DNA from 3 places in the Stenotrophomonas maltophilia complex sp. Om-AH-Sm3 genome. Region 1 is predicted to be linked to each of the others. Evidence: predicted binding sites of a transcription regulator. Region 1 holds the regulator's gene; each other region holds the start of a gene.
The links. Region 1 encodes FliA, which starts transcription of late flagellar genes. Its sites were predicted from a motif close to TAAAGTTTNNCNNNCNNNGGCCGATAA; they were not measured.
Positions count from the first base shown of each region.

Region 2: a site for FliA is predicted at 4,572-4,598, ahead of AC10QF_RS09580 (methyl-accepting chemotaxis protein). Genes of this name have one in related genera too.
Region 3: a site for FliA is predicted at 4,437-4,463, ahead of AC10QF_RS01715 (methyl-accepting chemotaxis protein). Genes of this name have one in related genera too.

Region 1 is NZ_JBYBLQ010000003.1:345,098-351,672, reverse strand. It holds gene AC10QF_RS06225 (ParA family protein) at 1-144, opposite strand, end outside; gene motD (flagellar motor protein MotD) at 149-1,165, opposite strand; gene AC10QF_RS06215 (flagellar motor protein) at 1,167-1,907, opposite strand; gene AC10QF_RS06210 (chemotaxis protein CheA) at 1,998-3,857, opposite strand; gene AC10QF_RS06205 (protein phosphatase CheZ) at 3,860-4,465, opposite strand; gene cheY (chemotaxis response regulator CheY) at 4,465-4,857, opposite strand; gene AC10QF_RS06195 (RNA polymerase sigma factor FliA) at 4,915-5,658, opposite strand; gene AC10QF_RS06190 (MinD/ParA family ATP-binding protein) at 5,655-6,542, opposite strand; gene flhF (flagellar biosynthesis GTPase FlhF) at 6,529-6,575, opposite strand, start outside.
Region 2 is NZ_JBYBLQ010000006.1:129,181-135,755, reverse strand. It holds gene AC10QF_RS09605 (Tex family protein) at 1-151, shown strand, start outside; gene AC10QF_RS09600 (PAS domain S-box protein) at 360-2,549, shown strand; gene AC10QF_RS09595 (hypothetical protein) at 2,612-2,914, shown strand; gene AC10QF_RS09590 (putative quinol monooxygenase) at 2,856-3,146, opposite strand; gene AC10QF_RS09585 (DUF5694 domain-containing protein) at 3,208-4,296, opposite strand; gene AC10QF_RS09580 (methyl-accepting chemotaxis protein) at 4,830-6,575, shown strand, end outside.
Region 3 is NZ_JBYBLQ010000001.1:358,149-364,723, forward strand. It holds gene AC10QF_RS01700 (ABC transporter permease) at 1-80, shown strand, start outside; gene AC10QF_RS01705 (hypothetical protein) at 131-1,423, opposite strand; gene AC10QF_RS01710 (glycine zipper 2TM domain-containing protein) at 1,649-2,017, opposite strand; gene AC10QF_RS01715 (methyl-accepting chemotaxis protein) at 2,183-4,405, opposite strand; gene AC10QF_RS01720 (hypothetical protein) at 4,616-5,008, opposite strand; gene AC10QF_RS01725 (DUF2628 domain-containing protein) at 5,008-5,895, opposite strand; gene AC10QF_RS01730 (hypothetical protein) at 6,026-6,575, opposite strand, start outside.

The sequences.
Region 1 (6,575 bases):
GAAGGCGCGGCTGAGCGAGGCATGCGGATCGAGGTCGATCAGCAGCACGCGATGGCCGAGCGCGGCCAGGCCGCGGCCGAGGGCGAGGGTGGTGGTGGTCTTGCCGACTCCGCCCTTCTGGTTGGCGACTGCCCAGATGCGCATCGGATTACTCCTTCATTGCCGGGGGAACGGCGGCGCCGACGCGGCTGCCAGCCGGCACCGGCGGCAACTTCACCGGTGCGATGGGGGAGGTGGGGGCGCTGGCCGGAGTTGCGTCGGCCTGTTCGGTGACGGTGCTGTCGGTGGCGCCGGTGGCTGCGTTCAGGCGTTGGCCGAGCGGATCCACCGAGTGCGACGTGTCGGCCAGGATGATGACCATCACCCGGCGGTTGCGGTTGCGGCCCTGCGCGCTGTCGTTCTCTTCGCGCGGGCGGAACTGGCCATAGCCGACCATCGCCAGCCGCGACGGCTGCACGCCCTGGTCGGCGAACAGGTGCACTACGCTGGCTGCGCGCCCGGCCGACAGTTCCCAGTTCGACGGGAAAGTGGCGGTGGCGATCGGCACGTTGTCGGTGTGGCCTTCCACGCGCACGCTGTTGGGCACGTCGCGCAGCACCTCGGCCAGGCTGGCCAGCGTCTGCCGCGCATGCACGTCCAGCGCGGCCGAGCCGGTGGGGAACAGGATGTCGCTGTTGATCTCGACTTCGATCCACAGTTCGGTGCGGCGCACGCTGATCATGCCGCGGTCGATCAGCGGCGCCAGTGCGGCGGTGAGGCGATCGGCAATCGTGTTGAGCTGGCGCTCGGCACGGGCGATCTGCTCCTGGTTGTGCACCGACACCGGCATGCGCATCTGCGAGGCCATCGACGGCAGCAGGGTCGGGTCGTGCGAGGGCGCCGGCGCGGAGGGACCGATCTTGGTGCCGGACTTGATCACCGAGGGGCTGTCCCAGCCGCCGCCCTGCACCTGCTTGTTGCCCACCTGCACCGGGTTGATGGTGCGCGGTGCGCCACCGAAGGCATCGGTCAGCGCGTCGGCCATGATCCGGTACTTGCCCTCGTTCACCGAGGAGATCGCGTACATGACCACGAAGAAGGCGAGCAGCAGCGTCATCAGGTCGGCATAGGGGATCGCCCATGCTTCGTGGTTGGCGTGCTCTTCGTGGTGCTTGCGGCGGGCCATGTCAGTGCAGGAAGCCGGAGAGGTTGGTTTCGATGTTGCGCGGGTTCTCGCCCTGGGCGATCGAGATCAGGCCTTCGATGACCATCTCGCGGTCGCGCGTGTTGTGCGAGATCACACTCTTGAGCTTGGCGGCGATCGGCAGGAACAGCAGGTTGGCCGAAGCGATGCCGTAGATGGTGGCGGTGAACGCGGCGGCGATGCCGTGGCCGAGCTTGCTCGGGTCGGCCAGGTTCTTCATCACCGCGATCAGGCCCAGCACGGCACCGATGATGCCGAGCGTCGGTGCATAGATGCCCATCGCCTCGAACACCTTGGCGCCGGCCTGGTCCTGGTGCTCCTGGCTGCCCAGTTCGATTTCCAGCATGTGCCGCATGGATTCGGGCTCGACGCCGTCCACCAGTAGCTGCAGACCCTTGCGCAGGAACGGGTCCTGCTGTGCTTCCACCTGCGATTCCAGGCCCAGCAGGCCCTGGCGGCGGGCGATGTTGCTCCACTCGACGATCTGCTGGATCAGCTCGCGGCGGGCGCTGTGCGGTGGACGCACGACCCAGCGCACGATGCTGAACGCGTGCTTGAACACCGCCGGCGAGGTGTGCAGCAGGATCGCGGCGACGGTGCCGACGATGACGATCACGAACGCCGCAGGCGACCACAGCGACGCCAGGCCGGCGCCCTTGAGGATGCTGCCGCCGACCAGCGAGGCCAGGGCGAGAAAGAGTCCAATGAGGCTGAGTCTATCCATGGATCCGGTATCGGCTTGTATGAATGGGACTTGAGACACCGGTACGGGCTACTGGTGCGACTTCACGGTTTTACGGCTTCAGCAAGCGGGTCAGTCGTGCGGGCTGCGCAGGCCGTCCACATCCAGGATCAGCGCCATGCGACCATCGCCGATCAGGGTTGCACCTGCGTAACCGCGCAGGCCGCGCAGGGCTTTCGGCAGTGGCTTGATGACCACTTCCTCGCGCCCACGGACCTGGTCCACGACCAGGCCGAAGCGCGCTTCGCCGGCCTGCAGCACCACGATCGTCAGCAGTGTCGACGCGGCGGGCGTCACATCCAGCCACTGGCGCAGATCGACCAGTGGCAGCGTGTGCGAACGGCGGTCGAGCACGGCGCGGCCATCGAACCAGCCCAGCGAGGTGCGCGGTGCGTGCAGCACTTCCATCACGCGCGCCAGCGGCAGCGCATAGACGTCTTCGCCGGCCTGCACCAGCAGGGTCGGCAGGATTGCCAGGGTGAGCGGCACGCGGATCAGGAAGCGGCTGCCGCGGCCCAGCTCCGACTGGATCTGGATCTGGCCACTCAGTTCGCGGATGCGCGACTGCACCACGTCCATGCCAACGCCGCGGCCGGAGATATCCGTGACCTGCTGCTTGGTCGAGAAGCCGGGCAGGAACACCAGGTGCAGGCACTCCTCGCTGCTCAGGCGGGCGGCGGCCTCCGGATCGATCAGGCCCTTCTCGCGTGCCTTCGCGCGCAGCTTTTCCGGGTCGATGCCGGCGCCATCGTCCTGCACCTCGATGCTGACGTAGTCACCTTCCTGCTGCGCCGACAACCGCACATGGCCCATCCGCGGCTTGCCCTGTGCTTCGCGCAGGTCGGGCATTTCCACGCCATGGTCGATGGCGTTGCGGACCAGGTGCACCAGCGGGTCGGCCAGCGCTTCGACCAGGTTGCGGTCGAGCTCGGTCTCGGCGCCGATCAGCTCCAGGTCCACTTCCTTCTTCAGCGAGCGGGCAACGTCTCGGGCGACCTTGGGGAAGCGCGAGAAGACCTTGCCTACCGGCTGCATGCGGGTACGCATCACCGCCGACTGCAGGCGCGCGGTGGCGATGTCCAGGGTGGACACGGCGCGGTCCAGTTCCTCGTCGCGCAGGCGCGCACGCAGGGTCTTGAGCCGGTTGCGTGACAGCACCAGTTCGCCGATCAGATTGACGATCGCGTCCAGGCGCTTGGTGTCCACGCGCACGGTGTGTTCGGCCTCGGCCAGCGGCTTGGCGGCCGGCTTGGTCGCCGCTGCAGGTGCCGGTGCGGCCGGTGCGGCCAGTGGGCGTGGTGCCGCGATCGGTGCGGGCGCTGCCGCAGCGATGGGCTTGGCGCCGGGTGCGGCGCCACCGTGCAGCTGGTCGAGCAGGGCTTCGAACTCGTCTTCGCTGATCAGGCCGTCGTCGGCCTTCCTTGCCGGCGCCACCGCAGTCGGTGCGTTGCCGCCGTGCAGCTGGTCGAGCAGGGCCTCGAACTCGTCGTCGGTGATCAGGTCGCTGCCACCCGCAGCGGGAGCTGCTGCGGCGGCGGGTGCAGCCACGGCACCGCCATGCATGTCGAACTGGGCGATCAGCTCCGGCGGCGCATAGCCCGGCTCGGTGCCGGAGGAAACTGCATCCAGCATCGCTTGCAGGTAGTCCAGCGATTGCTGGGCGGCATCGAAGTGATGGGCCTGCAGCACGGCCTGGCCCGCGCGCGCGATGCCCAGCGCTTCTTCGGCGGCGTGGCACAACTCGACCATGGCGGTGACGCCGAGGAAGCCGGCGCCGCCCTTGAGCGTGTGGTAGCCCCGGAACACCGCGTTGAGTTGCTCGGTGTCCTGTGGTGCCTGCTCCAGCGACACCAGCTGTTCGCCCAGGCGATCCAGGATTTCCTGCGCCTCGATGATGAAATCGGCAGTGATGTCGTCGGATACCGCGCTCATGCTTACAGCCCCAGGTCCGACAGCAGGTCGTCGGCGTCGTTCTGCGAGACCGCGTGGCGGTCCAGTCCCTTCAGTGCCGGCCCGGCCAGTTCCGGATCGGTGCGATGCTGTTCCGGCGGCAGGCCGAGCGCACCGAAGCCCTCATGCACACGGCGGACGATGCCGACCACGCGACGGATGATCTGCCCCGTCAGGTCCTGGTAGCTCTGGGTCAGGGCGATCTCGGTGAGGTTGTGGCGGATGCGCTCGAGCTGTGCATCCTGGCCCGGCTGCAGGCCTTCGGCGCGCAGCTGTTCGGTCAGGCTGCGGCATTCCTCGGCCAGGTCCAGGGTGCGGTGCGTCGCCTGTTCGGTCATCGCCACCACGTGGTCCAGGCGTGCGCAGGCATCGTCCAGTTCGCCGGCCTCGCTGGGCACGGTCGGCAGTTCACCCAGGGCCTGCCCGAGCTCGCGGGCCAGCCGCGAGAGGCCGCTCATCATCGGCTGCGTGCGCAGCGCGACCAGTCCGTCGATGCGTTGCCGCCAGGCGGTTTCGTCACCGGACTCCAGTGCGTCCAGTGCTTCCTGCAGGCGCAGGGCGAGGGCATTCTTGTCGACCGTGGTATCCATCAGGCACTGGCCGCCAGGCGTTCGAAGATCTTGCCGAGCTTCTCTTCCAGCGTCTGCGCGGTGAACGGCTTGATGATGTAGCCGTTCACGCCGTTCTGGGCCGCTTCGATGATCTGCTCGCGCTTGGCTTCGGCGGTGACCATCAGCACCGGCAGGGTCTTCAGCTTGGCGTCGGCACGGATCGCCTTGAGCAGCTCGATGCCGGTCATGACCGGCATGTTCCAGTCGGTGACCACGAAATCGAACGGCTGGCTCTGCAGCAGCGACAGCGCGGCATGCCCGTCCTCGGCTTCGGCGGTGTTGGTGAAGCCCAGATCGCCCAGCAGGTTCTTGACGATGCGACGCATGGTCGAGAAGTCGTCGACGATCAGGATGCGCATGTTCTTGTTCAAAGCAGAGTTCCTTTGTTGTTCATTCCGGGCGGCCGGGGGCAGCTGCCTCGGGGATGTTCATTCTTCGAGGCCGGCGTCGACGGCCTCGAATACCTTCAGCCGGCCGCGCAGGCGCAGCACGGCCTGGCCGTGGATCTGGCAGACCCGCGACTCGCTCACGCCGAGCACCGCGCCGATCTCCTTCAGGTTGAGTTCCTGCTCGTAGTAGAGCGAGAGCACCAGCTGTTCGCGCTCGGGCAGATGGCCGATGGCCTTGCCCAGCTCGCGGCCGAACTCGCTGCGCTCCAGCACCTGCTGCGGGGTCGGGCCACCCTGTGCGACCGTGTCCAGCTCGCCCTGGTCCTCAATGCGCGACTCCAGGCTCAGCACCTGGCCACGCGCGGCGTCTTCCATCAGGCGCAGGTATTCGGGCAGTGGCATCTCCATCGCGGCGGCCACTTCGGTGGCGCTGGCGGCGCGGCCGCTGCTCTGTTCCAGGCGGCGGATGGTGGCCGCAGCATCGCGTGCACGGCGGTGCACCGAGCGCGGCACCCAGTCGCCACGGCGGATCTCGTCGATCATCGAGCCACGGATACGGATCGAGGCATAGGTCTCGAACGAGGCGCCCTGGTCGGCGTCGTAGCTGCGCGAAGCCTCGATCAGGCCCATCATGCCAGCCTGGATCAGGTCGTCGACTTCGACGCTGGCCGGCAGGCGCGCGGCCAGATGGTGGGCGATGCGCCGCACCAGGTCCGAGTGCTGGGCGATGACCTCGTTGGCCGCCGAGCGCTGGACTTCCCTGTACTGGGCCGCGCCCTTCATGCCGCCACCCCGCGCTGCTTGAGGATGCGTTCGAGGAAGAACTCGACGCCGCCGCGTGGTTCGGTCGGCGCCTGCCAGCGGGCCGTGCGGCGCGCGATCTCGGTGATCGCCAGTGCGGACGGGCTGGACGGGTAGGCCTTCACCACCGGCTGCTGGCGCTGCACCGACAGGCGCAGCCAGTCATCCTGCGGCACGCAGCCCAGGTAGTTCAGCGAAACATCGGCGAGGAACTTCTCGCAGACGCGGGTCAGCTTCTCGTACAGCACGCGGCCCTCATTGGGGTCGCGTACCATGTTGGCCACCACCTGGATGCGGTCCACGCCCCGTTCACGCGAGAGCACCTTGATCAGCGCGTAGGCGTCGGTGATTGAAGCCGGCTCGTCACAGACCACGACCACGGTGTCCTGCGCGGCCTGGCAGAAGGTCAGCACGCCGTCGGTGATGCCCGCGGCGGTGTCCACCACCATGATGTCCAGCTCGCGCTCCAGCTCGGAGAACACGTTGACTAGGCCGACGTGCTCGGCCGGGGCCAGCTCGGCCATGTGCCGGCGGCCGGACGCGGCCGGGACCACCAGCACGCCGTTCGGGCCTTCGACGATGACATCGTCCAGCGAGCAGCGGCCGGCAACCAGGTCGGCCAGCGTAAAGGTGGGGTTCAAGCCCAGGATCACGTCGATGTTGGCCAGGCCGAGGTCGGCGTCCAGCAGCAGCGTGCGCTTGCCCATGCCGGCCAGCGCCACGGCCAGGTTGGCCGACACGTTGGTCTTGCCCACGCCGCCCTTGCCGCCGGTCACGGCGATGGTGCGCACAGGGCCGAGCGGCTCGCTGCGGGTGGCCGACAGCGGGAAGGTCTTGGTCAGCTTGGCGTACTCACGCGACGGCATGGTTCAACTCCGGGTTGCAGGGCATATCGGCCG
Region 2 (6,575 bases), on a different contig from region 1:
ACGCGGCCATGGGCAGGGTCCGCGCCGCGATGCAGGCGGCCAGAACCGCGGGCCGAACCGGGGCCAAGGCAATGGCGGCCGTCCCGCCGCGTCCGCGCCGCCGGCCAATAACGCCCTGGCCGAGGCCTTCGCCCGCGCCAAGCGCAGTTGAGGACCGCGTTCCCCGTCACACTTGATTCGTGGCGGGGGACTTGTCGATTTTCCCCGTGATTGCGCACACTTGCGCTTGAGGGGAGGCGTCCGGCCACCCCGCTGTTGCTGGGGAGGGCCATGACGCCAGCACGACCCGCCATCTTCGTTGCAGGCCGCAGCGTTCCGCTGCGGTCGGCGCCTGCCCGTGCCGGCAGGGGACCGGATTGATGCCGGGCCAGGGCACCCACGGCAATGGACTGCTGGAGCGCCGCCTGCAGGAGCTGGCGGAAGAGCGTCGCCGCCTGGCGATGATCATCGACGGTACCGCCGCGGGAACCTGGGAATGGAACGTGCAGACCGGCGAGATGCGGGTCAACGCGCGCTGGGCTGAGATCGTCGGCTACCGCCTGGAAGAGCTGCAACCCATCTGCCAGAAGACGTTCCTGAAGCTGGTCCATCCCGATGACATCGCGCTGTCCGATGCGGCGCTGGATGAGCATTTCGAAGGCCGCAGCGACAACTACGCCTGCCTGCTGCGCATGCGCCACAAGAACGGGCAGTGGATCTGGATCCAGGACCGCGGGCGGGTCTTCGAATGGGATGGGCAGGGCAAGCCGCTGTGGATGGCCGGCGCGCATGCTGACGTCACCGAGCTGCAGCAGGCGAGGCAGGACGCGGCCGAGACCCGCCAACGCCTGCAGGCCGTGGTCGATGCGTCCGATGAGGTAGCGGTGATCGCCACCGATACCGATGGCACCATCACCCTGTTCAACACGGGTGCGGAGCGCCTGCTGGGCTACAGCGCAGCGGAGGTGGTCGGCCAGCGCCGGCTCGATGCGTTCCACGATCCGGAGGAACTGAAAGCCTGGCTGGAGCCGCTGGCCGATGCCGAGGGCAACCTTCCCGACGTGTTCGAAGCGCTCAGTGCTCGCGCTGACGGGCAGACCTACTCGCGGCAGTGGACGTTGCTGCGCAAGGAGGGCCTGCCACGCCAGGTGCGCCTGTCGATCAGCCGCATGGAAGGTGCCGAAGGCGCACGCATCGGCTACGTCGGCATGGCCATCGACATCACCGAGATCCTGCAGGCACGGGCTGAGGCGCGGCTGTCGGCGGAAAAGTTCGCCGGTGCATTCACGTCGGCGGCGTTGGGCATGGCGCTGGTGTCGCTGGAGGGGCGTTGGCTGGACGTCAATGATGCGCTGTGCCGGATCCTGGGTTACCCGCGCGAAGAGCTGCTGCAGGTCGACTTCCAGCGCCTGACCCATCCCGATGACCTGCAGACCGACCTGGCCCTGGTGCAGGACCTGCTGGCCGGACGGCGCAGCCATTACCACCTTGAAAAGCGCTATCTCGACCGCGACGGCCGCATCATCTGGGCGCGGCTGTCAGTGTCGCTGGTGCGCAGCGAGCATGGCCAGCCACTGCATTTCGTGTCGCAGATCCAGGACATCACCGCCCAGCGCAGCAGTGAGCAACGCCTGTTCGAGAGCGAACAGCGCAGCCGCATCACCCTGGATGCGGTGGCCGACCTGGTGCTCAGCGTCAACCTTGACGGCCGCATCGACTATGCCAACGCGGCCGCGGTACGCACCCTGGCCGGTGATGGCGCGCTGTCGCTGGCCGGGCACAGGGTGCAGGACGTGCTGGCGCTGACCACCGAGTACGCGCCCGGCTCGGTGCTGGATGTGCAGGTACTCCTGGACCCGGAAAGCAACGCGGTGGACCTGCATGCCGACCTGCTGCTGCGCCTGGGCACGGCAACGGTGCCGGTGGACCTGACGCGGGCCTGGCTGCGCGATGACGAAGGCCATGTGCGCGGCGCGGTGTGGGTGCTGCGCGACGACACCCAGCAGCGGGCGCGGCAGCGCGAAGCCCGCCACCTGGCCGAGATCGATCCACTCACCGAACTGAGCAACCGCCGCGGTTTCGAGGTGCACCTGCAGCAGGCGATCACCCGCGTCGAGCGCACCGGGCAGGCCGCCTCGCTGATGTACATCGATCTGGACCGCTTCAAGCCGGTCAACGACACCTGGGGCCACCTGGCCGGCGATGCCGTGCTGTGGGCGGTGGCCAGTGTGCTGCGACATGGTGTGCGTGATTCGGACGTGGTGGCGCGGCTGGGCGGCGACGAGTTCGCGGTGATCCTGTCCGGGTGTACGCCGCGTCGTGCCGCACGGATCGGCGGTGAGCTCCTGCAGACCCTGTCAGCGCTGTCCATTCCATGGGATCAGCACCGGCTGCGGGTCGGTGCCAGCATCGGCATCGCGCCCCTGGCGGGGGGCATGAGCGTGGACCAGGCAGTGGCCGCTGCCGATGCACAGTGCTACCGGGCCAAGGCGCTGGGGCGCAACAACGTGCAGGTGCAGGGCGAGCTGTCGGGGCTTCCAGGCGACGATGCCGATGCCGCCCAGGACTGATCTCAGCCTGTGAGAGGACGCGCGCGAATACTGCGCGCATCTCCACTCAAGCAGGTGAACCCATGAAGGCCTGGAACCCGGTTGCGGTACGCATGTTCATCCCGGCGCTGGTCGGCTGGTGCCTGGCGCTGGCCACCTGCCTGCGCGCCGAACAGCTGCGCGGGGACCCGCACGCGCAGGCGTTGTTGCCCGTGTTGCAGCAAGGCGCGGTCGCGCTGCTGGTCCTGAGCTTGGCCTGCACGGTTGCGGCCTGCGTGTTGCTGTGGCGGCATGGCCGCGGCGACGGCGGGCGTCTCGCTTCCGGCACTACATCCGTGCGGCGTCCATCAGCAGGACCCGGCACGGTGCGCGCTGGAACGCGTTGATCTGAGGCACCAGACGCTGGAAGTGCTCGCTGGCGCAATGGATATCCAGAGCGTCGCGGTCTGGCCATTGCTCGATGAAGACGAAATGCCCGGGGTCCTTGTGGTCGACGAACAGTTCATAGCCGAGGCAGAGCGGCTCTCGCTGCGTGCATGCGACCAGCTCGCGGTACAGGGGAAGCACGGTATCCACGGCATCGGGATGGATGAAATCCTCGGCGATCACTTTCAGCATGCCGGCACCTGCAGACGGGCCTTGCAGGATAGTGCCAGCGCATGGCCTGCACCTATCCTGGTCAACGCAATACTGCGTCCGTACTGACCAGCTGCACGTCGTGCATCTGATTGAGGTAGGCCTCGTAGTAGCCCTTGTGCGAGGCACCGACGATGGCCAGCATTCGGCTGCCAGGGTGCAGGCCCAGTACGTCGCGGATGTTGGCGACCATGCGCAGGTTGCGGGTTTCCCAGTAACCGACATACATCCGGCCGAACGCCTTGGAGGACGGCTCGACGAGCGTCGCGCCGAAGTCGCTCTGGTACGCTGCCATCGCTGCCGCCGGGCTGTTGTAATCCCGATACAGCGCCATGACGCCACCGGGCTTGTCCAGATTGGCCACGAGGCGTTCATCGGCCTCCCGTCGCGCCCGCAAGTACGTATTGTTCCAGGCACCGGTGATGGCTGCACTGGCCGCCGCCTCATCCTCCGCCGGTGTGGGAGAATCGGCCGTGTGGTCGTCCACGGCCCACAGCCGTTCATGCCCGAGGCGGGCGGCAACGACGGCGGCGATCAGGCTGGTTTCATTGCGGCGGACCAGGCCTTTGCCGAGGATCTCGACCAGGGCCGGCGTCAGCCCATCGCCGGCTTTGCGCTCGGGCGCAGGCAGGCGCAGCCATTGCACCTGCGCCGAGCCGCGTTCGCCCGCAGCCAGGAACAATGCGGCGAGCCGACGACGCTGGGCGGGCGTCGGCTCGTCCGGCCAGGTCGCAAGCAGGCGCTCGGCCTGGGCGTTCGCTGAAGGCACGTCCAGGCCGGTGGCAGCCTGCGCAGCGGTGGTGTCGAAGCAGTAGGTGGCCACGCTCTCCGCATAGCGTTCCGGGTAGCGACGCATGGAATCGCACTGGAGGCCGGACAGGTCTTCGGTGGCGATCAGCCCGGGCTTCCAGGCGACCAGTCGCTGCAGCAACGGTTCAAGCAAGGCGGGCTGGAAGGACTTGGGCAGGCCGGACAGGTGGGCGGTGCCCAGTACCAGTACCTCGTTCGGTCGCCCTGCAGGCGGCCCCTTCAGCTGGTCCGGCTGGAAGGCGGGCCGATAGGTGGCATCGGCAGCGAGGGCGCCGGTACTGCACAGGCCCAGGATCAGGAAGCTGGCCAAGCGTGGGAACATGCGATCTCCGTGTCAGTGAGCGTCCTGCGGTTCGCTGCATGCTGGCCATTTTCACCTGCCATGGAATCGCCCGTTGGTCATGCAAACCTTTCGGGCTTGAGCTGCATCGGCGTGCCGGGCAAGGCTATGCCCAGTGACGGCGGCAACGCGCGATATGTTCCGTGACGACACCCGGTGTCCCCGCCGAGCGTGAGCAGAATGTGAAGTACATCGCGATTGTCTACCGCGCCCCTGCAGCCGCATCTGAAGTTGCGACGGACGTCGCGTAATCCGGCTAAAGCCACCGATCCCCTCGCCGATACTCCCTCTGGATCCCGCTCCAGTCACCCGCCGCAGGACCCCAGGCCGTCCCCGATGGGCGGCCCGCGCTGTGTGTTCCGCCGCTCCCAGATGCCGATGGCACCCGCAGCGGACGTTCGTGGCAGTCGCTCGAGAGGTGCCGGTTGGCCCCTGTAGTCCCTGGCACCTGAAGTTGCCGCCGGGCATCCCGCCCGTCGGGTCGCAACCGCTTACCGGACACCGAGGATCAGACAATGCTCATTCCAGGCTTCACGGCGGGCGCGCAGGCGCCGGCCGAGCTGCATACCCGTTGGTCGCCGTGGCGTGCCCTGCTGGGCGCGCTGGCTCCCCAGCACCGCACCGGCGCCGAGGCCGTGTCCGATGGCCGTGCCGAGCTGGAAGCCCAGGTCGCGGCGCTGCACCGGGTCCAGGCGGTCATCGAGTTCGCCCTCGATGGCACCATCCTGCAGGCCAATGACAACTTCCTGCAGGCGATGGGCTACCGGCTGGAGGAGATCCAGGGAAAGCATCATTCCCTGTTCGTCGATCCCGAGCAGGCGCGCAGCGCCGAGTACCGCGAGTTCTGGGCGCGGCTGGGGCGTGGCGAATATGACGCTGGCCAGTACCGGCGCTTCGGCAAGGGCCAGCGCGAGATCTGGATCCAGGCCTCGTACAACCCGGTGCTGGACCGGCAGGGGCGGCCATACAAGGTGGTCAAGTTCGCCACCGACATCACTGCGCAGAAGCTGCAGGCAGCCGACTCGGCCGGGCAGCTGGCGGCGATCGACAAGTCGCAGGCGGTGATCGAGTTCGGCATGGACGGCCGCATCCTTTCGGCCAACGACAACTTCCTGGCCGCCACCGGCTACAGCCTGGACGACGTGCGTGGCCAGCACCACTCGCTGTTCGTCGAGCCCGAGTATCGTGGCAGTGCCGAGTATCGCCAGTTCTGGGAGAAGCTCGGCCGTGGCGAATACGATGCCGGCCAGTACCGGCGCCTCGGCAAGGGCGGGCGCGAGGTCTGGATCCAGGCGTCCTACAACCCGATCCTGGATCTCAACGGAAAGCCGTTCAAGGTGGTCAAGTACGCCACCGACATCACCGCGCAGGTGCATGAGAACCAAGCCATGCAACGTGCCGTGGCGCAGACCCGTGAAGTGGTGGCGGCCGCGAAGGAAGGCGACCTGACCCGGCGCGTGACCACTGCCGACAAGAACGGGCCGATCGCCGAGCTGTGCGAAGGCGTGAATTCGTTGGTGGAGGCGATGGCCGCGATCATCGCCCAGATCAAGTTCGCCGCCGACACCATCGCCGTCGGTGCCACCGAGATCGCGCAGGGCAACAGCGATCTGTCGCAGCGCACCGAGCAGCAGGCCGCGTCGCTGGAGGAGACCGCGGTGTCGATGAAGGGCCTGGCCGAGACCGTGCAGCGCACCGCGACCAACGCACGGCAGGCCAGTCAGCTGGCCGGTGGTGCTGCTGATGTCGCTGCCCGCGGTGGCAACGTGGTGCACGAAGTGGTCGAGACCATGGCCGTGATCAACGCGTCCTCGCGGCGCATCGTCGACATCATCGGCGTGATCGACGGCATTGCTTTCCAGACCAACATCCTTGCGTTGAACGCGGCGGTGGAAGCAGCGCGTGCGGGCGAACACGGGCGTGGCTTCGCCGTGGTCGCCACCGAGATCCGCGAACTGTCGCAGCGCTCGGCCAGTGCCGCGAAGGAGATCAAGCAGCTGATCGATGCGTCGGTGGCCAATGTCGGCGCCGGTACCGTGCAGGTTGAGAGCGCCGGACGCACCATGGACGAGATCGTGGTCAATGTGCGCCGTGTCAGTGACCTGATGTCCGAGATCAGCACGGCCGCGCAGCAGCAGAGCGACGACATCCAGCAGATGAACCATGCCGTCGATCTGATCGATCAGGGCACCCAGCAGAACGCCGCGCTGGTCGAGGAAGCCTCGGCCGCAGCGCGCAGCATGGAGGAGCAGTCGGCGCAG
Region 3 (6,575 bases), on a different contig from region 1:
CCCTCACCGTCCTGCTGCTGCTCTACGGTAGCCTCGCCACCTGGCGCCTCCTCGCCAAAAAAGGGGACGGAGGGAATTAAGTCGTAAGCGGCCTGTTCAAGCGGCGCGGCATGGCCGCTTTGGCCCACGTTTATGGATCTGGGGCGTACCAGAACGGGATGCGGAACGCGCGGCGCCGTCCGCCCCCCCGCTCGCCGCCTGCAGCATTCCACACCAGCTCCAGGTCATGGCGTCCGGGTGCGAGTCCCCGGGTAGGCAGGTACCCCACCAGGCCGCGCATATCCAGGTCACGCCGCTCCATGGGCACGAAGCCATGCAGGTCGACCGGGGTGCCGTCCAGCTTGACCTGCCAGAGCCGGGAAAGGCACTCCACTGCGGCATTGGCGGCCTGTTGCCCGGTGGCCTCATTGCGCGCGTCCGGAAGTGCGGTGCAATGCTGGCGCGCCAGCGGATTGTCGCGTTGCGGGCGATGCGGAATGAACAAACGAAGCTGCGCACCGCTGATCGTGTCCGACGGGATCATCGGGTACGGCAGCAGCTGGTCATGCGCCGAACGCATCGATTCGTAATGCGCACTCAGCATGCCGTGCTCAACCGCCGCTTCCGTGACGATCTGGTAACGGTTGAACAGCGAGAACTTCAACGACGCCATCACCTGCACGGCCGCCAGCAGCATCGCTACCAGCACCGCGAACAGGTAGGCCGCCATGAACGAACGCGAGCGCAGGTTGCTCTGCATGGTCAGCTGCATGGTCTGCATCAGGCGCAACAGCGGAACCCGTTGCAGTGCCGCCAGCATGCCCTGCAGCAGTCGCTGCGGTCGCTCATGGGGCTGCCCGCGCGCTTGCCGCCGCGCCACGATCTTCTCCAGGATCCCGGGGGTAACAGCCAGCGCCAACATTGCGGCCAGCACGGTGCACAGGGCGAGCATGGCGACGTGATCGGCGCCACCGGACAGCGCGCCGATCACCATCGACACACCAAGCGTCAGGACGGCCAATACCAGAGTGCCCGCCAATGTCTGTACGGCAAGCAGGGTGGTCGAGAACAGCATCGTCGCCAGCCGGTCGGCACGTTCGATGCTGCCATCTAGGCCTCCGTCCCGGGCCTGCAGGAAGGCGCGCGTGACCGCCCCCATTCTTGGCAGGCGCCCCCAGTCAATGCCATCGGGGAAATGCGACCTGAGGCCGATCAGCCCGATCCAGTAGCCGCGCACCGTGAGGTGGATGATCAAAGCCACTGCCAGCACATAGCACATGCCGACACTGATGCTGAAACCGAACCAGAGCATCTGGAAGTACATGCCTTCGGTGTGCAGGCTGCTGCGCGCCCAGGCGTCGAACAGATAACCCGGCACGGCCAGCAGCGCGAACGCCAGCAGGCCCGAAATGAAGAGCTCGAGTTCATCGGTGCGATCACGCACCCGATGGGGATGGGCAGTCGCTTCCGGTATCGGGTCGTGCCTTGCGAGCGGTGCCGGTTGGGGAGCTGGAGCCGATTCGTTCACTGGACATTCATCCGTTGAGTCGGCGCAGTATAGGCACGACGCCGGAGTCAGCGATACAGGTCCGGAACGAAGAACGCCGGCGCGGGGCCGGCGTTCGAGTACTGCGATGTGTAAGGCGGAACGGGCGCTGTCGGCAACCGATCAACGATAGACACGCTCGCAACGGCGCTCAACCACGCGGTCGCCATTCTTCTGCTGGCTGTTGCCCTGGATCTGGCGACCCGCCGCACCACCGGCAACAGCACCGGCCACGGTAGCGAGCTTCTTGCCATTGCCGCCGCCCACCTGGTTGCCCAGCAGGCCACCGATCACCGCGCCGGTGGCCGTACCGGCGATGCGGTTCGGATCGCGCGAGTTGCGCTGCACTTCCACGTTCTTGCAGACCACGCGGCTGCCGTCGTTGAACTTGCGTCCCTCATCGCGCGGCCCATACGTCTGCGCGCCGGCCACCGACGAAGCCGCCAGCAGGGTGCCCAGCACAAGCAATCGGGTCGAGGTCTTCATGGCCATCTCCTGAGTTCCGGTAGGGCGCCAGTGTCCTCCCGCAGTTGGCAACCGGAAGTGAAATGCACGTGTCCGCCACCTCATCGGCCATCGCGCGTTCAGGAAGAAAATCCGCGCCCATCACGATCAGCCATCGTGATGGGCGCCGTCTCCCTACCGGCGTGCCACGTTCTAGAACTCTTCCCAACCACCGGCATTGGCCGCCAGTGTCGGTTCGATGCGGGGTGAAAGCGCAGCGGGCCGGCGTACCGGGGTGACCGTCGCAGCTACCGCTGCCAATGCGGGGCGTACCACCGCCGCTGCCGTCGTCGCACCCGTGCGGAACACCGAAACCGCCTCAGCCAGCAGGTTGGCCTGCTCTTCCATCGAGCGTGCCGCTGCACTGGCCTCTTCCACCAGCGCCGCATTCTGCTGCGTGGTCTCATCCATCTGCACCACAGCCTGGTTCACCTGCTCGATGCCCGAGCTCTGCTCCTGCGATGCGGCGGAGATATCAGCCATGATGTCGGTCACGCGCTGCACCGACGCCACGATCTCGCCCATCGTGGTGCCTGCCTGGCGGACCAGCGCCGATCCATCGGCGACCTTGCCGACCGAGTCCTCGATCAGGCCCTTGATCTCCTTGGCCGCACCGGCCGAGCGTTGTGCCAACGTGCGCACCTCACTGGCCACCACCGCAAAGCCCCTGCCCTGCTCGCCGGCACGCGCGGCTTCCACCGCCGCGTTCAAGGCCAGGATGTTGGTCTGGAAGGCGATGCCGTCGATGACACTGATGATCTCGGCGATCTTCTTCGACGAGGCTTCGATGGCCGACATCGTGGCGACCACCTGGCCGACCACCTCGCCGCCCTGCGAGGCGACACCGTGCGCGCCGATGGCGAGCAGATTGGCCTGGCGTGCATGCTCGGCGTTCTGCTTCACGGTGGAGGTCAGTTCCTCCATCGATGCTGCGGTCTCTTCCAGGTTTGCCGCCTGCTGTTCGGTACGCCGCGACAGATCGGTGTTGCCCGAGGCAATCTCGCCTGCTGCGAGGTTGATGCTGGACGCACTGGACTGGATGCGGCCGACAATCTGCTTGAGCTGATCGACGGTGGCATTGCAGTCATCGCGCATGCGGGCGAACACGCCGTGGAAGTCGCCCTGCATGCGTACGGTGAGGTCACCGCGCGAGATCGCCTGCAGCAGCGTCGACACCTGCACCAGGTTCTCGTCGGTGGTCTGCATCAGGCGATTGAGTCCAGCCACCATGTCGCGGAAATCATAGGCGAAGCGATCTTCATCGCCGCGCAGGCTGAAGTCGCCCGCCGCCGCGGCCGTCGCCAGCCGGCGGATCTCGCCGTTGATCGCCGACAGGCTGGTCTTGGTCTCGTCCATTGCCTGGGTGATCGCCGCCTTCTCGCCCGGCAGCGGATCCATGTCCACCGACAGGTCGCCACGGGCGTAATGCTTCATCACTTCGATCAGCCGGTTCTGCACCTGCACATGCGAGCCGACCAGCGCATTCGTCTCGTGCACCATGCGCCCGTAGTCGCCGGGGAAGGCAGCCTCGTCCATGCGATAGCTGAGGCTGCCGGCATCGTGCTGGCGGGCCAGCTCGCCCTGCGCCGCCATCACCGACTGCAACTGCGCCTGCATGCGCTGCATCGACCTGAGCAGCTGCGTCACCTCATCGTTGCCGGACGCGTCGATGCTGTTGTCCAGCCGCCCGTTGGCGATGCCGTCGGCCAGCTTCACCGCACCTTCCAGCGGGCGGGTCAGGCTGCGGGTGATGGCCCACGCGGCCAGCGAGCCCAGTATCAGGCTCAGCACGCCGAACACGATCGACAGCGTGCCGGTCCAGGATTCGGTTGAACGGTATTCCTCGCGGCTGCGCGCGGTCAGTGTCTCCTGATGCCGCAGCAGGGTCGAGATCGTCTCATTCCATGCGGTCGCCAGGCCGTGCTCGGCGAGCAGTTCCTTGGCCGCACCGTCGAAATCACCGGCCTTCATGCGCTCGTGCAGATGCTGGGTGGAGGCGTCGGTGGCCTTGCGTGCCGCGTCGATTTTCGCAACCAGGCTATCGCCGGTGGCGTCGCGCGGAATCTTGATGTACTTGGCCCAGATACCGTCGTAGGTCTGCGACAGCTCCTGCGCCTTCTGATAATCCTTGTCGAAATCCTCGCCGCGCTTGATCACCATCAGCCGGCGATGCATCAGCACCGCGTTGTTGGTATCCAGCATCTCATTCAACAGCCGCATCTTCACCATGTTGACGTCCACCACTTTCGAGAACTGGGCAGACTTCAGATGGTTTCCGTACAGCGCCAGGCCGACGATGGCCACGATGAACAGCAGCAGCAAACCGAACCCGGCCCCCAGCCGGGATCCCACACGGAGGTTGCGTAAGGCGAGCATCTCAATTCCCTTGATCATGGCCGTACGATCGATGGCGGCGCGGGCAGGGGAAACTTTATGGGCCGGTATTATTATATCGATCTAAAACTCTGGAACTGTGCAGACAGGTGTGAAATCAGACAACCCACGAAGGCGCTGTATCCATAAGGTATATCGCCACGGGTAGCGAGAATGGGATCAGACAGGGACCTGCCAGCCCGTTGCGCGGCATTACGGGGCAGCTGGCCCCGGGAAGACCAGATCCTTCCCGAGCCTTGCCGCATAGATGCTCTCGAACTGGAAAGAGAGCACAAACCGGAACCCGCACGCCGCGGCGTAACGCTTGATGAAGTTGCAGATTTCCTCCCAGGCGCTTTTAAACCCGCTCGCGCGGAAATGAAACGAACCGAGCAGGCCCACTTGCCACTCGGCTTCAATCCCTTCCGCAACGACAGCTTCCGGCGGGTCGACGATGCTGAATCCGAAGCCTGTATTGGAGGCTGGAAGATACCCATGCAGACCGTCAGTACCGTCGGCGTACTCGGCCTGGATCGAATCCAGAGCGTGCAGCACGGCAGCCAGGTCGGCACCGGCTTCGACCTCGAGAAACAGCGAAATGCTCATTACCTGCGCAGGCCGATGAGGGTATGCCTGTTGAAGAACCGCATCTTCCCCTCGATCGTGAAGTCCGTGCGCCTGATCTCGCCCAGCATCATCTCGCGCTGCTCCTCGCTCAACGTGCAGGGCTCCAGAACATTGGCCTCCAGCACTCGCCCCGGGGGCGCCAGTCGCAGCTCGACAATGCAGGCATTGCCCTCGATGGGAACACCTGCTGGCCACGCCGTCATTGCGATCGCACGCATTTGCTCCTGGTACTCCACCTGCTCCGCTTCCTCTATCTGCGGGTCCGGCAGATCCGGCGGGTTCGCCGCCACGTGCAGAGCAGACTGCGTGGGCGTTGGCTCTGATATCGAACCAACGATCAGTTTGATCAGGGTGTTCTGTGAGGCCGTTACCGCCAAGGCGATCACCAGAGCGGTGTAGCTGACACCACCAGCCTTCTGCAGCTCAAGGTGCCGCCGATGTGCCCCGCGATGCTCAGCATCAACCTTGCGGACAATCCTTCGGCAATACGCTAGGTACAGCGGATTCGCCAGGATTCCTGCAAGTACGCGAAACACCACGAAGGAGAGCAAGGACAACCATGGCAGCCCCAGCAGCACGAAGGTGGTCATCAGCAACGGCGAAAGGATGAACCAGATCGCGCCCCACGCATGCATGCGCCGGAAGAAGAACCAGAGTGACGAGAACAGGAATGCCGGCCAGTTCCAGCGCCTTGGCGCCCCGCCGCTTGCGTCGTACAGCCTCCAGTAGTGGAGGTAGGTGGAGAACCGGTCTCCTACCACGATCGCCAGTGCGTCCTTCTCGCTCGGCCCATCAGAGGTTGCATCTGTGCTCTGCACCGCTTCACCGACGGCGCTGCCGAAGGTGGGTTCAATCCTTGCTCTCATTATTTTTCATCCAAACTCGACACGAAATCACTCACGACCGCTTACCACGTAGCATCTCGGCTATTGAGTCCCACCCCGCCTGTACTCAGCGCGGCCTTACTCGAACTCAATGCAACGACCATAAACACTCTCAAGCCACGACGCAGATTGCAGTCACGACCTGCTCCGGCTCATCCTCAAGCGGCACACCCCAACCGGAAATTTCGAGGGCAGCGTACTGACCTCCGCTACAGAACCACTCCTCTGCTTCATCGAAATGCAACTCGGTGAAGCAAAGAAAATCTGAAACCAGACTTCCAATGCCAACTGAACCTGCTGCAAGTCCACGATAGGACTTACGTGCAACGACATCCCACGGCATCCCCAATGCGTAAACCTTGATCGCCCGCACACCCCAGTCGCCGATCGTAATAGAGAGCGCAGCCATATCACCAGTGCGATCACCGCCAGGCAGGGAGAACAGGAGCCCGCCGTTTCCATGCTCGTCAGGACCATACCTTTCCAGACGAAGATCAGGCCCGTCCTTAAACCTGTACAACTGAGCATCCGCGTCGATCAGAAATGCAGCAATAGCCGCGTCCAGATCACCGTATGACGCATGCAGAGGTATGGCTGCCATGGATACGCCAGGAACAATCGGCGCATCCCATGCAACGGAGAATCCACTGGAAATACCCACC